Luteipulveratus mongoliensis: one gene and its partners. The protein of the gene in region 1 interacts with the protein of each later gene in a pairwise test. Links are inferred from orthologs where the notes say so. Each region holds a gene or a part of one and is shown in the gene's direction. Other genes may lie near its edges.

Evidence for each region.
Region 2: the proteins of dnaE (region 1) and rplL interact in binary tests that used the Escherichia coli proteins (3 or more experiments, as listed by UniProt). The link is inferred for Luteipulveratus mongoliensis from one-to-one orthologs.
Region 3: the proteins of dnaE (region 1) and dnaN interact in binary tests that used the Escherichia coli proteins (3 or more experiments, as listed by UniProt). The link is inferred for Luteipulveratus mongoliensis from one-to-one orthologs.
Region 4: the proteins of dnaE (region 1) and VV02_RS11870 interact in binary tests that used the Escherichia coli proteins (3 or more experiments, as listed by UniProt). The link is inferred for Luteipulveratus mongoliensis from one-to-one orthologs.

Annotation. Positions count from the first base shown.
Region 1 is NZ_CP011112.1:3,620,263-3,624,887, reverse strand. Bases 169-4,303 are described here. They hold dnaE (DNA polymerase III subunit alpha), read left to right. Parts: upstream 169-524; coding sequence 525-4,103; downstream 4,104-4,303. Other genes in these bases: VV02_RS17230 (peptidoglycan-binding domain-containing protein), read left to right, coding at 4,254-4,303; VV02_RS17240 (RluA family pseudouridine synthase), read left to right, coding at 169-433. Also shown: more of VV02_RS17240, read left to right, coding at 1-168; more of VV02_RS17230, read left to right, coding at 4,304-4,625. UniProt on the Escherichia coli protein: DNA polymerase III is a complex, multichain enzyme responsible for most of the replicative synthesis in bacteria. This DNA polymerase also exhibits 3' to 5' exonuclease activity. The alpha chain is the DNA polymerase catalytic subunit.
Region 2 is NZ_CP011112.1:4,509,837-4,513,162, reverse strand. Bases 94-2,929 are described here. They hold rplL (50S ribosomal protein L7/L12), read left to right. Parts: upstream 94-1,236; coding sequence 1,237-1,623; downstream 1,624-2,929. Other genes in these bases: VV02_RS21350 (S1 family peptidase), read left to right, coding at 2,541-2,929; VV02_RS21355 (hypothetical protein), read right to left, coding at 1,784-2,254; rplJ (50S ribosomal protein L10), read left to right, coding at 552-1,169; VV02_RS21370 (hypothetical protein), read right to left, coding at 94-215. Outside these bases: more of VV02_RS21370, read right to left, coding at 1-93; more of VV02_RS21350, read left to right, coding at 2,930-3,272. UniProt on the Escherichia coli protein: The binding site for several of the GTPase factors involved in protein synthesis (IF-2, EF-Tu, EF-G and RF3). Is thus essential for accurate translation.
Region 3 is NZ_CP011112.1:502,882-506,308, reverse strand. The notes cover bases 423-3,359. They hold dnaN (DNA polymerase III subunit beta), read left to right. Parts: upstream 423-1,294; coding sequence 1,295-2,425; downstream 2,426-3,359. Other genes in these bases: gnd (phosphogluconate dehydrogenase (NAD(+)-dependent, decarboxylating)), read left to right, coding at 2,550-3,359. Outside these bases: VV02_RS02375 (GAP family protein), read right to left, coding at 1-403; more of gnd, read left to right, coding at 3,360-3,427. UniProt on the Escherichia coli protein: Confers DNA tethering and processivity to DNA polymerases and other proteins. Acts as a clamp, forming a ring around DNA (a reaction catalyzed by the clamp-loading complex) which diffuses in an ATP-independent manner freely and bidirectionally along dsDNA.
Region 4 is NZ_CP011112.1:2,477,413-2,480,736, reverse strand. Bases 121-2,954 are described here. They hold VV02_RS11870 (pyridoxal phosphate-dependent aminotransferase), read left to right. Parts: upstream 121-874; coding sequence 875-2,035; downstream 2,036-2,954. Other genes in these bases: VV02_RS26000 (DUF3152 domain-containing protein), read right to left, coding at 2,774-2,954; VV02_RS11865 (3-keto-5-aminohexanoate cleavage protein), read right to left, coding at 2,046-2,813; rpsB (30S ribosomal protein S2), read right to left, coding at 121-608. Also shown: more of rpsB, read right to left, coding at 1-120; more of VV02_RS26000, read right to left, coding at 2,955-3,324. UniProt on the Escherichia coli protein: Shows aminotransferase activity with methionine and histidine as substrates, and to a lesser extent also with phenylalanine.

The DNA of each region.
Region 1 (4,625 bases):
CCGCACGGTCGAGAAGACCTATCACGCGATCGTGCAGGGGTTGCCCGATCCGGTTGTCGGCACCATCGAGGCACCGATCGGTCGGCACCCGGGTCACGACTACAAGTTCGCCGTGATGACGTCCGGGCGCCCGAGCGTCACCCACTACGAGGTCATCGAGGCCTTCCGTTCCGCGTCCATGCTCAAGATCCACCTGGAGACCGGGCGTACGCACCAGATCCGGGTGCACTTCTCCGCGCTGCACCATCCGTGCGTCGGCGACCCGCTCTACGGATCGGATCCCACGGTGGCCAAGAAGCTCGGGCTGGACCGGCAGTGGCTGCACGCCGTCGAGCTGTCCTTCGAGCATCCCGGCAGCGGCGAGTGGGTCACCTACACCAGTGACTACCCGGAGGATCTGCAGCGCGCGCTGGACCGCATCCGCGAGCTCTGATCCCGCGCTCTGGCAAGCGCATTCGTCACTCCCATCACAACCCCGCGTGGCTGGTCTGGGCTGTCGGTACGCGGACGTAGACTCGCTCGCGATGAGCGACCAGGCACCCTCCCCGTCCAGCGACAGCTTTGTGCACCTGCACGTGCACACCGAGTACTCCATGCTGGATGGGGCGGCCAAGAACAAGGCGCTGTTCGCCGAGGCCGAACGCCTCCAGATGCCGGCGCTGGCGATGTCCGACCACGGCAACATGTTCGGTGCCTACGAGTTCCAGGAGATCGCCAAGGACACCTCGGTCAAGCCGATCATCGGCATCGAGGCGTATGTCGCACCGAGCGACCGCAAGCTGCGCAAGCAGGAGTACTGGGCAACGGGCGGGCAGCGTACTGCTGGTGGCGACGCCGACGGCGAGGGTGGCAAGGACATCTCCGGTGGTGGTCGCTACACCCACATGACGATGTGGGCGCAGAACGCTCAGGGGCTGCGCAACCTGTTCCGGTTGTCCTCGTTGGCCAGCTTCGAGGGCTACTACATGAAGCCCCGGATGGACCGCGAGATCATCTCCGAGCACTCCAGCGGCATCATCGCGACGACGGGCTGTCCCTCGGGCGAGGTGCAGACGCGGCTGCGCCTGGGTCAGTACGACGAGGCGCTGGCCGCAGCGGCGGCGTACCAGGACATCTTCGGCAAGGACAATTACTTCCTCGAGCTGATGGATCACGGTCTGGACATCGAGCGCAACGTGCGCCACGACCTGGTCAAGATCGCCCGCCAGCTGAGCATCCCGCTGCTGGCGACCAACGACAGCCACTACGTCACCGAGGCCGACGCCGACACCCACGACAACCTGCTCTGCATCGGCGTCGGCAAGAACAAGGACGACCCCAACCGCTTCAAGTTCAACGGCTCGGGCTACTACCTCAAGTCCGCTGCGGACATGCGCGAGCTCTTCCGCGAGCTGCCGCAGGCGTGCGACAACACGCTTCGAGTGGCCGAGATGGTGGAGTCGTACGACGACGTCTTCACCTTCGTCGACCGGATGCCGTCGTTCACCGTGCCGGAGGGCGAGTCGCAGGGTTCCTGGCTGCGCAAGGAGGTCGAGCGCGGGATCCACCTGCGCTACGGCGACAACCCCAGCCCCGAGGTCCTGGAGCGGGTCGAGACCGAGTTCAAGGTCATCGAGCCGATGGGCTTCTCCTCCTACTTCCTCGTCGTCGCCGACATCTGCAAGTACGCCCGCGACAACGGCATCCCGGTCGGCCCGGGCCGAGGCTCGGCGACCGGCTCGATCGTGGCGTACGCGACCCGGATCACCGAGCTGGACCCGCTGGAGCACGGGCTGCTGTTCGAGCGGTTCCTCAACCCCGAGCGCATCAACCCGCCCGATGTCGACCTCGACTTCGATGACCGCAAGCGCGACCAGATGGTCCGCTACGTCACCGACAAGTACGGCGCCGACTACACCGCGCAGGTCAACACCTTCGGCACCATCAAGGCCAAGGCTGCCGTCAAGGACGCGAGCCGGATCCTCGGCAAGCCGTTCTCGGTCGGCGACAAGATCAGCAAGACCATGCCGCCCGATGTCATGGGCAAGGGTGTCCCGCTCAAGGAGCTGTTCAACCCCGAGCACAGTCGTTACGGCGAGGGCGCGGAGATCAGGGCGCTCTACGAGGCAGATCCCGAGGTCAAGCAGGTCATCGACACAGGCCTTGGCCTGGAGGGTCTGACCCGCGGCACGGGCGTGCACGCGGCCGCCGTCATCCTGTCCTCGACCCCGCTGCTGGATCTCATCCCGATGCACCGTCGGGACAAGGACGGCACGATCATCACCGGCTTCTCCTACCCGCAGTGCGAGGAGATGGGCCTGATCAAGATGGACTTCCTGGGTCTGCGCAACCTGGGCATCATCGATCACGCGATCTCCATCATCGAGTCCAACCGCGACCAGAAGCTCTCGACCGAGACGATCCCGCTGGACGACACGACGACGTTCGAGCTGCTGGCACGCGGTGACACCCTGGGTGTCTTTCAGCTCGACGGCGGCCCGATGCGCAACCTGCTGCGGCTGATGGTGCCGACCCGGTTCGAGGACATCGCCGCGGTGCTCGCGCTCTACCGCCCCGGTCCGATGGCCGCGAACGCGCACCTCAACTACGCCGCGCGCAAGAACAACCGGCAGCCGATCGCGCCCATCCACGAGGAGCTGAAGGAGGCTCTCGAGCCCATCCTCGGGACGACCTACCACCTGCTCGTCTACCAGGAGCAGATCATGGCGATCGCCCGCGAGCTCGCGGGCTACACCCTCGGCGGCGCAGACCTGCTGCGTCGTGCAATGGGTAAGAAGAAGGCCGAGATCCTGGAGAAGGAGTACGCCAACTTCCAGGCCGGTATGAAGGGCAATGGCTACTCCGACAAGGCGATTCAGGCGTTGTGGGACGTCATGCTGCCGTTCTCGGGCTACGCGTTCAACAAATCCCACACCGCCGGCTACGGGCTGGTGTCGTACTGGACGGCCTACCTCAAGGCCAACTACCCGGCCGAGTACACCGCCGCGCTGCTCACCTCGGTGCAGGACACCAAGGACAAGATGGGCATCTATCTGGCCGACGCGCGCAAGCTCGGCATCAAGGTGCTGCCGCCCGACGTCAACGAGTCGTTCGCGGACTTCACCGCTGTCGGCACCGACATCCGGTTCGGCATGGCCGCAGTGCGCAACGTCGGTCGCAACGTCGTCGACGGCATCGTGGCCGCGCGCGAGGAGAAGGGTCGGTTCAGCTCCTTCGAGGACTTCTTGCGCAAGGTGCCCGCGGTGGTCTGTAACAAGCGCACCATCGAATCCCTCGTCAAGGCAGGGGCGTTCGACGATCTGCAGCACCCGCGACAGGGGCTCGTGCACATCCACGAGCCCTACGTCGACTCTCTCGCCGAGGAGAAGAAGCACGAGGCGATGGGTCAGGACAGCCTGTTCAGTGACTTGGCCAGCGACGAGGGCGCTGTTCAGCTCGCCGCGCTGCCACCCATCCCGGACATCGAGTGGGACAAGCAGACGCTGCTGGCTTTCGAGCGGGAGATGCTCGGGCTGTACGTCTCCGACCATCCTCTCTACGGCATCGAGCACGTGCTGGCACAGCACGCCGACACCTCGATCGCCCGGCTCTCAGGTGACGAGGGTCCGCCTGACGGGACGCCGGTGACGATCGCCGGGCTGATCACGGGTCTGCAGATCAAGCGCACCAAGAAGGGCGATCTGTGGGCGATTGCGACCGTTGAGGACCTCGACGGTGCGGTGGAGTGCTTGTTCTTCCCCTCGACCTACATGACCGTGTCGACGATGCTCAGCCAGGACGTCGTCTGCGTGGTCAAGGGACGGGTCAACCGGCGCGATGAGCAGGTCGCCATCAACGCCATGGAGCTGACTCTGCCCGAGCTGAAGGAAGGGCCTCGGGGTCCGGTGCAGCTGACGATGCCGCTGGCTCGCGCGACCAACGGCCTGGCCGAGCGGCTCAAGGGCGTGCTCGGTGAGCACCCCGGCGTCACCGAGGTGCACCTCAAGCTCACCCAGCCCGGTCGTTCGGTGACGGTCAAGCTCGACGACGCGCACCGCGTCACCGCCTCACCGGCCCTCTTCGGCGATCTCAAAGCGCTTCTGGGACCGGCCTGCTTGAGCTAGTCGGGCACCGACCCGGGTCCGCGTGATTGAGCGCGTGGATCCGGGAACCCACTCCTCTGGAGTGCCGTCCGACCGGAGACCCCGCTCAGGGACGCCAGTCGGCGCACAGCCGGCACCGGGCTCGGTCGCCGTACCGCAGAGGGGCCAGACATGAGCGTCGTTGTCGCAGGAGCGAGCGTCTTCGGTCAGATCGCACGTGAGTCGACCCCACGGGTGACCAGTGGCGGGTCGACCCCGCTCTCGGTCGCCGCCAAGATGCTGCGTCCAGGCGGATCCGGACAGTTCGCCCTCCCTCGACTCACGCCACCCGCGCCCCGCGGCACCGGCTCGACCGTGCTCGAACCGGTCCCGGAGCCGCGCGCTCAGACCGCACTCGCCTCGCAGTGGGCGGCGCGGACCGCTGCGGCCGCACCAGCGGTGGCCGTCTACCAGCCGCCGTCGCAGCGTCAGGCCGCCCCTCAGCCCGACAGCCCGCGGCGCACGGACCTACGCCAGCTGCACGTGCAGCCACGTACCGTTCGA
Region 2 (3,326 bases), 890 kb from region 1 along the record:
CGTGAGAGCTGGCCGGCGAATACGGAAGCGGCGGTGATCGCGGCCACTCCACCGACGGCGACCGCGCCGGTGGCTATCGTCCGCCTTCGGCGCAGTGCGCCGGCCCGCTCACGGGCTCGCCCTACGAGCGCCGCACGGTCGGGCTCCGCTGGTGACCACGCGTCGTACTCGGAGCGCAGCCGGTCCTCGAGCTCGTGCAGATCTGAGTCGCTCATCGGTTCCTCCCCGGTCAGTAGTGTCTCTGGGGAGTAGGACGCTGCGGACGTCACTTGACGTGACCCACGTCGTACGACCGGCTCGATTTGGTCTCAGCCCGCGCCCACCCGTACCCTGAGGCCTACCAATGACCGCCGGTTGTCGAGGTCCGCAAGGACCGCGATCGAAGGCCTCGCCAGGAGCGAGCGACCAGCACAGGTGAGCTAGGCAGCACGGCGAGTGATCGCCTGCGACGTCAGGCGGGTTTCCCGCTGACTGAGCCCCGCGCATCTGCGCCGGGGCTCTCTTCATGTCTGGGCCCGGATCGACCGGCACTCACCCGGAAGGAGGCCCGCATGGCGAAGTCCGACAAGAATGTGGCGATCGCTGAGCTCACGGACAAGTTTCGTGACTCGAGCGCGGCCGTGCTGACGGAGTACCGCGGCTTGTCCGTGGCCCAGCTCACTGAGCTGCGCAACTCCATCCGTGAGCACGCGACTTACTCCGTGGTGAAGAACACGCTGACCAAGCGTGCTGCCGAGGCAGCGGGAGTCACCGCTTTCGACGGCCAGCTCGAGGGTCCGTCCGCGATCGTCTTCGTCACCGGTGACCCGGTGGAGACGGCCAAGGGCCTGCGTGACTTCGCCAAGGACAACCCCAACCTCGTCATCAAGAGCGGCGTGCTGGACGGCAACCCGCTCTCTGCTGAGGAGATCACCAAGCTCGCGAGCCTCGAGTCTCGCGAGACCCTGCTCGCCAAGCTGGCAGGCGCCATGAACGCCTCGCTCAGCCAGGCGGTCTACCTCTTCGCGGCCCCGCTGTCGCAGACGGCCCGCGTGGTCGATGCGCTGCGCGTCAAGGTCGAGGCCGAGGGACCCGCCACCACCGCAGAGGCTCCGGCCGCTGCGGAGGAGGCACCGGCTGCCGACGAGGCAGCCACCACCGACGTCGCCGAGGGTGGCGACGACAGCTGATCTCGGCTCACGCCGAATCAGCAGCAAACACAACGCCACTCACGGCATGAATGGAAAGGACGCCACCATGGCGAAGCTCAGCACCGACGAGCTCCTTGAGGCCTTCAAGGACATGACCCTCATCGAGCTCTCCGAGTTCGTGAAGCAGTTCGAGGACACCTTCAACGTCACCGCCGCGGCCCCCGTTGCCGTTGCGGGCGCGGCCGGTCCGGCCGCCGGCGCCGGCGAGGCCGCCGCCGAGCAGGACGAGTTCGACGTCATCCTCACGGGTGCCGGCGACAAGAAGATCCAGGTCATCAAGGAGGTCCGCGCGCTGACCTCCCTCGGCCTGAAGGAGGCCAAGGACCTCGTGGACGGCGCCCCCAAGCCCGTCCTGGAGAAGGTCGACAAGGCTGCGGCGGAGAAGGCCAAGGAGGCCCTCGAGGGCGCCGGCGCCTCCGTCGAGCTCAAGTAAGACTGACTTCTAGAAGAGACGACGATGCCGGACCGAGGGAGCTTGCGACCTCGGCCGGAGGAGGAGTCTCATCAAGAGTGATCAGTTAGATCATCTCTGCGAAGCGGGACCGACCACTGGTCGGTCCCGCTTCTGCGTTGTCTGTACGCCGCCCGCCGGGTCAGGCGACCACGTCGAGCCGGTGCTCCTGGCCGTTGACCGTGAACGTGTCGCCAGCGCTGAGGCCCTTGATGGCCTCGAAGACGGGGGAGTCGGCAGAGATTCCTTCGTAGGTCACACCGTCGACCTCGATCGCGTCAGCCGCGACGCCCACCACGTAGTGGTCACCGCCGAAGGCGACGACCGCACCCGGGACCACCGTCGTCTGAAGGCCGAAGTCGAGCGCATCGAGGATCTTCAGGACGCCCTTCTCGCGCTCCTCGGCCCCTCCGTAGAGGCCGGACAGGTCACCCGCCTCGTCCGACTGGGAGAGATCATCGACGGCGTACGACGAGTCCTGGTCCAGGTCCGCGGCGGCGTGCTCGTCCGCGACAGCCTCACGCGAGGAGCTGACCTCACGTTCGGCGCGAGCCCTGAGTGCCGCGTTGATCCGTTGCTTGGCCTCGCCGTCCAGTGCTGTGGGCTCACTCATCGTCTGTCCTTCCGCAGGGCGTCTCTGATCGAGGCACCCATCGTCCCTGATCGATCCGGAGTGACCCTCGATCCCCGCAAAGGCGCTGGTCGTTCGGTGGACGTTCGCTGTGAACTGTTACCGATCACCCTGTCCTCCCGGGCAGCGCTGGGTCAGTGATCAGTCAAGTCGTTCTGGGCTTGCCATAACCCATCGTTTTCCCATGGAGTTCTCGATAGTCCTGGTGCGCGGTCGCAGGTCATCCCTCGGCCGTCCTTGACGTCCCGACAACCAAAGGATCAGCACCATGAGCAGGACTCTTCGCGCCATCGTCGGCACCGCCGGCGCACTGGCGCTCTCCGCGGCCGGCGTGACGGCCGCGCACGCCGCGCCCACCGGCGACGACGGCCCCAGGACGTCGAACATCGTGGGTGGCAGCAAAGCCGACTCGCCCTACATCGTGCAGCTCGTCTTCAAGCAGGACGGTGGCACGTACGGCTGCACGGGCGAGGCCATCTCGGCCGGCTGGGTGCTGACCGCCAAGCACTGCGTCGACGGCACCACCTCGATGAACGTCTACTACAGCAACGACACCGCCAACCGCGGTGAGGCCGTCGTGGCCAGCGATTTCCAGGCGTCGTCCTCGGGGGACGTCGGACTGGTCAAGCTGGGCACGGACAAGGAGCTCAACGAGTACGCCCCCCTTGCCGACTCGTACTCCCCGTCGGGCGGCACGGGTGAGATCTGGGGCTACGGTCTCCGTGCCGACAAGCAGGACCCGGACTGGCTGTACAAGGCGACGGTCAACATCGACGGTGCGAGCACCGATGCGTACGACGGCAAGGCTGTGCACGTCCTCGGTGAGGACGGTGCGTCCAACCACGGCGACTCGGGCGGCCCGCTGTTCGTCGACGGCAAGATCGTCGGTGTCTGCTCCACCGGCGACACGGCCGACCCGGGCTCGGACATCCACGCCGGGTCCAACTACGCCAACCTGACCGACAGTCGCAGCTGGATCAAGTCCACCTCCGGCGTCTGACGTCGGCGGCCCCTCCGGTTTCGACCGGAGGGGCCGCTGCATTGCTCGGGGGTC
Region 3 (3,427 bases), 3.1 Mb from region 1 along the record:
CCAGGCCGCGGTACCCGCGCTCCGCACCGTCCGCCGTCTCCACGCCCATCGCCTGGTCCCGCCAGCGGGTGAGGCGGCCGCCTCCCGCCTGCTGAGGGCGACTCTTGCGGACCATCCAGAACGAATAGGCGAACAGCGCGACGCCAAGCACGAGCTGCACGGCGAATGCGGTCTTGCTCTCCAGGAATCCGTCGAGGTCGTCGACGAACGCCGCCACCCCGGCGGAGAGCAACAGCCCGACCACGGCGTAGAAGGCGGCCACGGTCCCGAGGAAGACCACCACCCGGGCCGGCCGGAGGCGTCCGGGCGCGAGCATCAGCCAGATCGGGATGAGCAGCGTGCCGAACGACGTGGAGTCGATCAGCGCCAGGACAGCGAGGGTGCCAAGGAGAGCGGGGGTCACACCCTCAGCCTGTCGCCTCGGTACCGGGGTCCACAGCGGCCACAAGACCATCAATCTCAGCTGCACCCCCCACCTTGGGCGTACGTCCTTCGTCGCGGCGCGATTGACCCTCGCCTTGAACGTGAGGCCCGACCCGTTGTCCACAGGCTGTGGGGAAGCCTGGGGATGACCATGGGGATAAGCCTGTGGAAAACAATGACCCTCGCGTTCGACCCCGAACCCACGACGGGACGCGGTGCGCCCGCGAAGCCCTCGATCGCGGTGCTGATGACCGCAGCCCGTGCCGTATAAGCCCGCAAAACCAAGGTGTGCGACGGTTATCCACAGCCTGGGGATAGACCTGTGGGCAAGTCACAGCACGCCATTCACGCCACCTACGCCACAGAAGTCACACCTGTTTCGCCGCCGGCACGAGCTGTTTCGATCCCCACACCCTGCGCACAACCTGTGGATCAACAGTCGAATCAGTGGGGACGACGCGTGGACCGGCCGACTTATCCCCAGGTCGAGCAAGTTATCCACACCCTGTCTCCACGCCCTGTGCACAGCCCAGATCACCGAGATGGCGGTCCGTACGGCTGTTGTCCACAGAATCCACAGGTGCGATCACCACTACTACCCTTATCGACCAGCTGACGCCCCGCCCCGCGTACCTGGGGATGACGTGGACAGTGAGCCATTCGTTCGTCACTCATCCAGACCAGGAACGTGCGCCCCAGATGTTGGATTGCCACCAAAGACCCGACTAGGGTCGGCTCGCACCCGGCGTACGCGTGGGTGTCCTCTCTCGCTCCATCACACGACCGACGTCGGTGACCGGAGCGGAGCCAGACGACGAAGGATCGCCGCGCGGTCACCGCACCGTGGCGCGACAGGCAAGGGACGGTGGACGTGAAGCTCCGGGTCGATCGCGACGTGCTGGCCGAAGCAGTGACGTGGGCGGTACGAGGTCTGTCCCCGCGTCCGCCGGTGCCAGTCCTGGCGGGGGTGCTGCTGGAAGCCACGCCCGAGGGCCTGGTCCTGAGCGCCTTCGACTACGAGGTCTCAGCCAGGGTCACGGTGGATGCGCAGGTCGATGAGCCGGGCACGGTGCTCGTGCTGGGTCGCCTGCTCGCCGACATCTCCCGGAGCCTGCCGAGCAAGCCGGTCGAGATCGCGACCGACGGATCCAAGGTGCAGGTGACCTGCGGCTCAAGCCGCTTCAGCCTCCAGCAGATGCCGACGGACGACTACCCGACCCTGCCGTCCTCGCCCGACTCCACGGGCAGCATCAACGGCGATGTCTTCACCCAGGCGGTCGGTCAGGTCTCGATCGCGGCCGACCGTGGTGACACCTTGCCGATCCTCACGGGCGTCCGGGTCGAGATCGAGGGCGAGAAGATCACCCTCCTGGCGACTGACCGCTACCGGCTGGCGATGCGCGAGCTGAGCTGGAACCCGAGCGTGACCGATGCCAGCCACGTTGCACTGATCCCGGCCCGCACGCTGTCGGAGACGGCCAAGGCCCTCGGCGCCTCCGGGTCGGTCGACATCGCACTTGGCACGGCCGCCGGTGGCGACGGCCTGGTCGGCTTCGAGGCCGGTCAGCGGCGGGCGACCACCCGCCTGCTCGACGGTGAGTACCCCAAGGTCACCTCGATCTTCCCCACCAGCGTCGACTCGGTCTCCGTCATCGAGACCGCGGCGCTGACCGAGGCGGTCAAGCGTGTCTCCCTCGTGGCCGAGCGCAACACCCCGATCCGGCTGCGCTTCTCCGAGGGCCAGGTCGCGATCGAGGCCGGCACCGGTGACGACGCGCAGGCGAGCGAGGCGGTCGAGGCGACGCTGACCGGTCCAGAGCTGGAGATCGCGTTCAACCCCCAGTTCCTGCTCGACGGGCTGGGCGCGCTCGGTACGTCGTACGCCCGCCTGTCGTTCACCCAGCCGAGCCGTCCGGCCGTCCTGAGCGGGCAGGCCGAGGCGGACGGCGATGCGGACGAGAGCTATCGCTACGTCCTGATGCCTGTCCGTTTCGCCAGCTGACCACGCCACTCGGCTCGGTCAGCCGGCCCGTACAACTCCTGATGGTGGGGAGTCTTCGCGACCGCTCGCAGCGGGCGTAGCGTTCCACCAGGGCACCACCCGTTTCCGCAGAGCGCGAAGGAGCATTTCGATGCAGCTGGGTCTGATCGGTCTGGGCAAGATGGGCGGCAACATGCGCGAGCGCATCCGTCGCGCCGACCACGAGGTCATCGGCTTCGACCGCAACCCTGAGGTCAGCGACGTTGCTGACCTGAAGGAGCTGGTCAGCAAGCTCAAGGCACCGCGCACCGTCTGGGTCATGGTGCCTGCGGGCGACCCGACGCGCGAGACCATCAAAGAGCTCAGCGGCCTGCTGTCCGAGGGCGACATGGTCATCGACGGTGGCAACAGCAAGTTCACCGATGACCAGGCCAACGCCGAGCTGCTCAAGGACAAGGGCATCGGCTACGTCGACTGCGGTGTGTCTGGCGGCGTCTGGGGCCTGGACAACGGCTACGGCCTGATGTGTGGCGGCGACGCCGAGCACGTCGAGCGCGCGATGCCGATCTTCGACGCGCTGCGACCCGAAGGTCCGCGCGAGGAGGGCTTCGTCCACGCCGGCAAGGTCGGCGCCGGCCACTACGCGAAGATGGTCCACAACGGCATCGAGTACGGCCTGATGCACGCCTACGCCGAGGGTTTCGAGCTGCTCGAGGCCAAGGACATCGTCGAGGACGTCGAAGGCTGCTTCAAGGCTTGGACCCGTGGCACCGTCGTCCGCTCCTGGCTGCTGGACCTCCTGGTCAAGTCCCTCGAGGAGACGCCTCACCTCGAGGGCATCAGCGAGTACTCCACCGACTCCGGCGAGGGTCGCTGGACCCTGGAGGAAGGCATCAACCTCGCGGTCCCGATGCCGGTGCTGGCGGCCGCACTGTTCGCCCGCTTCAGCTCACGGCAGGAGAACTCCCCGCAGATGCGGGCCGTCGCCGCGCTGCGTGGACAGTTCGGCGGCCACGAGGTGAT
Region 4 (3,324 bases), 1.1 Mb from region 1 along the record:
CCCGGGATCTTGTAGTCGACCTCGTCGGGGTCGCAGTTGGTGTCCAGGATCGCGATGACCGGGATGTTGAGCTTGCGCGCCTCAGTGACCGCGAGGTGCTCCTTCTTGGTGTCGACGACCCACACCGCCGAGGGCACCTTGGCCATGTCGCGGATACCGCCGAGGCTGCGCTCGAGCTTGTCCTTCTCGCGCTTCATCACCAAGAGCTCCTTCTTGGTGCGGCCCGAGCCGGCGACGTCGTCGTAGTCGATCTCCTCGAGCTCCTTGAGCCGGGCGAGACGCTTGCTGACGGTGTTGAAGTTGGTGAGCATGCCACCGAGCCAACGGTGGTTGACGTAGGGCATGCCGACGCGCATGGCCTGGTCGGCGATCGACTCCTGCGCCTGCTTCTTGGTGCCGACGAAGAGGATCGTGCCGCCGTGGGCAACGGTCTCCTTGATGAACTCGAACGCGTCGGCGAGGTAGGTCAACGACTGCTGGAGGTCGATGATGTAGATGCCGTTGCGCTCGGTCATGATGAAGCGCTTCATCTTGGGGTTCCAGCGACGGGTCTGGTGCCCGAAGTGGACGCCGCTCTCGAGGAGCTGGCGCATGGTGACGACGGCCATGGTGGCGGTCTGCCTTTCGTTGTGATTCCAGTTGTTCCCACGCCCACCGGTGGTGGTCGTGAAGCCTGGCGTCCTGACCCGTCCCTCCCGCGGTGGCTGGCTGGCCACCCCGGACTGTGGGGAGCGCGACCCGGCAAAGGCAGCCGGAGGAGGACGCGCGAATTCGACCCGCGACAACACCCGATCTAGATGAGCGCACACGAGTCGTACCTCCAGCGTACGGGATAGGCGTCCTGACGCGGAAATCGGCCAGTTAGCCTCTGCCCATGACGACGCCTCTCGTGGACCGCATGCAGGGCTTCGGCGCGACGATCTTCGGAGAGATGTCCGCGCTTGCCGCACGCACCGGCGCGATCAATCTCGGCCAGGGCTTTCCGGACACCGACGGCCCCGCCCCCGTCCTGGCGGCCGCACGCCAGGCGATCAGCGACGGATTCAACCAGTACCCGCCACCCACCGGACTTCCCATCCTGCGCGAGGCGATCGCGGCGCACCAGCAGCGCTTCTACGGGCTCGAGGTCGATGCCGACACCCAGGTGCTGGTCACCGTGGGCGCGACCGAGGCCATCGCGTCCGCGATCCTGGCTCTCTGTGAGCCGGGCGACGAGGTCGTCACCTTCGAGCCCTACTACGACTCCTACGCCGCCACCATCGCGCTCGCCGGCGCGGTCCGGCGTACGAGCGTGCTCCGGTTCCCTGACTTCGCCGTCGACGAGGAGTCGCTCCGCGCGGCGTTCTCCCCCCGTACACGGCTTGTCCTCCTCAACACGCCGCACAACCCGACGGGCAAGGTCTTCACCCGAGCCGAGCTCGAGCTGGTCTGCGCGCTCGCTCGCGAGCACGACGCGTACGTCGTCACGGACGAGGTCTACGAGCACCTGACGTTCGACGGCACCGAGCACATCCCGGTCGCGACGCTGCCCGGCATGGCCGAGCGCACGATCACCATCAGCTCGGGCGGCAAGACCTTCTCGACCACCGGCTGGAAGGTCGGGTGGCTGACTGGCCCGGCTGAGCTGGTCACCGCGTGCCGGACGGTGAAGCAGTTCCTGACCTATGTCGGGAGCGGGCCGTTCCAGCCCGCCATCGCCGTAGGGCTGGGCCTGAATGATGATTATTACCAAGGCTTCTCGGCGTCTCTGGCCGGCAAACGCGACCTGCTGATCGAGGGCCTCGAGCAGGCAGGTCTCCAGGTGAGCCGCCCGGCGGGCACCTACTTCGTCATCGCCGACGCCGCGCCGTTGGGGGCCACGGATGCCGTCGACTTCTGCTGGGAGCTGCCGGAGCGCTGCGGGGTCGTCGGGGTGCCGGTCTCGGTGTTCCACGACGACAAGGACGCGGCGCGGACCTTGGTGCGCTTCGCGTTCTGCAAGAAGGACGAGGTGCTGCACGACGCCGTACGCTGTCTGGGCGCCTTGGCCGTCTAGGTCCCCTCGGTCAGGGGTAGCCCTGCCAGAGCTGCCGGCGCGCCTCGATCACCAGCTCCGCATTGTCCTTGGCGACCGCACCGTCCGGCCGAACGAGCGTGTCCTCCAAGCCGATTCGCGTGTCGAGGCCCGCCCAGCCGGCGTAGCCGATCGCGGGCCAGGCTGACGAACCCTCGCCGTGCAGCAAGATCAAACCGACCGGCACGGACTCGCGCAACGGGGCCAGCATCTGCTCCGCGAGAGCGGGCACCTCGTCCTCGGGCGGACCGTCGGGCAGCTCGACCAGGGCGCGCAGGCACTGGTCTCGCACCGGCGAGGCGACCCATCGGCGTACGGCATCGACGGTCCACAAGCCGGCCTCGACGCCGACACCGCGCTCGATGAGCAGCGCCGCGAGGTCCTCGGCGCCGTCCTCATGCCAGTTGACCGAGGCGTAGTCCGGCAGCACGGTCCACTGACGTACCTGACCCAGTCTGTGGTCGGCGTCGCCGATCCACGCTCCGGTGGTGACACCGATGGGCGTGCCCGGGAGGCGCTCGCGTACGGCGGTGACGACGGCCGCAACGACCTCCGCGTCCATGGTGTCGGCGCCGTCATCCGCCTTGGGATGGATGTGCAGCTCGGTGGCGCCGGCTGCGATGCATGCCTCAGCATCGGCGCCAATCTGCTTCGGGGAGAACGGGATTGCCGGATGGTCCCGCGGCGGGCGACTGCCGTTGACGCACGCCTGCAGCATGCTCAGCCCCGGGTAACCGTCGGCAGGTTGTTGGGCAGGCATCCGCCCAGTCCCATCGACTGCTGCAGCATCACCGGAGCGGGACTCCCCTTGGCGGGGCAGCTCGCGTGGGCATGACCGAGCTCGTGACCGACCTCGTGGTTGACCTGGTAGATCCGGTAGGGCGCAACCTTGCCGCCGTAGCTCGGCGTCGCGTCGACCCAGCGCCGGTAGTTGAGGACCGCGCGGTCCTTGTTGGCACAGGACCACAGGCCCCCGGTCTCCAGCGGGGCACACAGCTGGTCGACCTTCGCCGGGCTGACCAGCGAGATGACGATCTTGGGGACGGTGCCGGCTGCGCGCTGCCTCGGCGTCACCTGCACGAAGCGGACGTGGTCCTGCGCCTGCCAGCCGCGCGCGTCTCGAAGGACGGAGCCGACGGTCGTCGCGACGTCCTTCTCATCGATGCCCAGGCCGCCCTCGACCTCCAAGGCGTAGGTCACCTCCTTGCCCTCCACCGTGCTGTCGCCACCCGGCACCAGCACCGGCGACACCCGACCGTCGCCGTGATCAG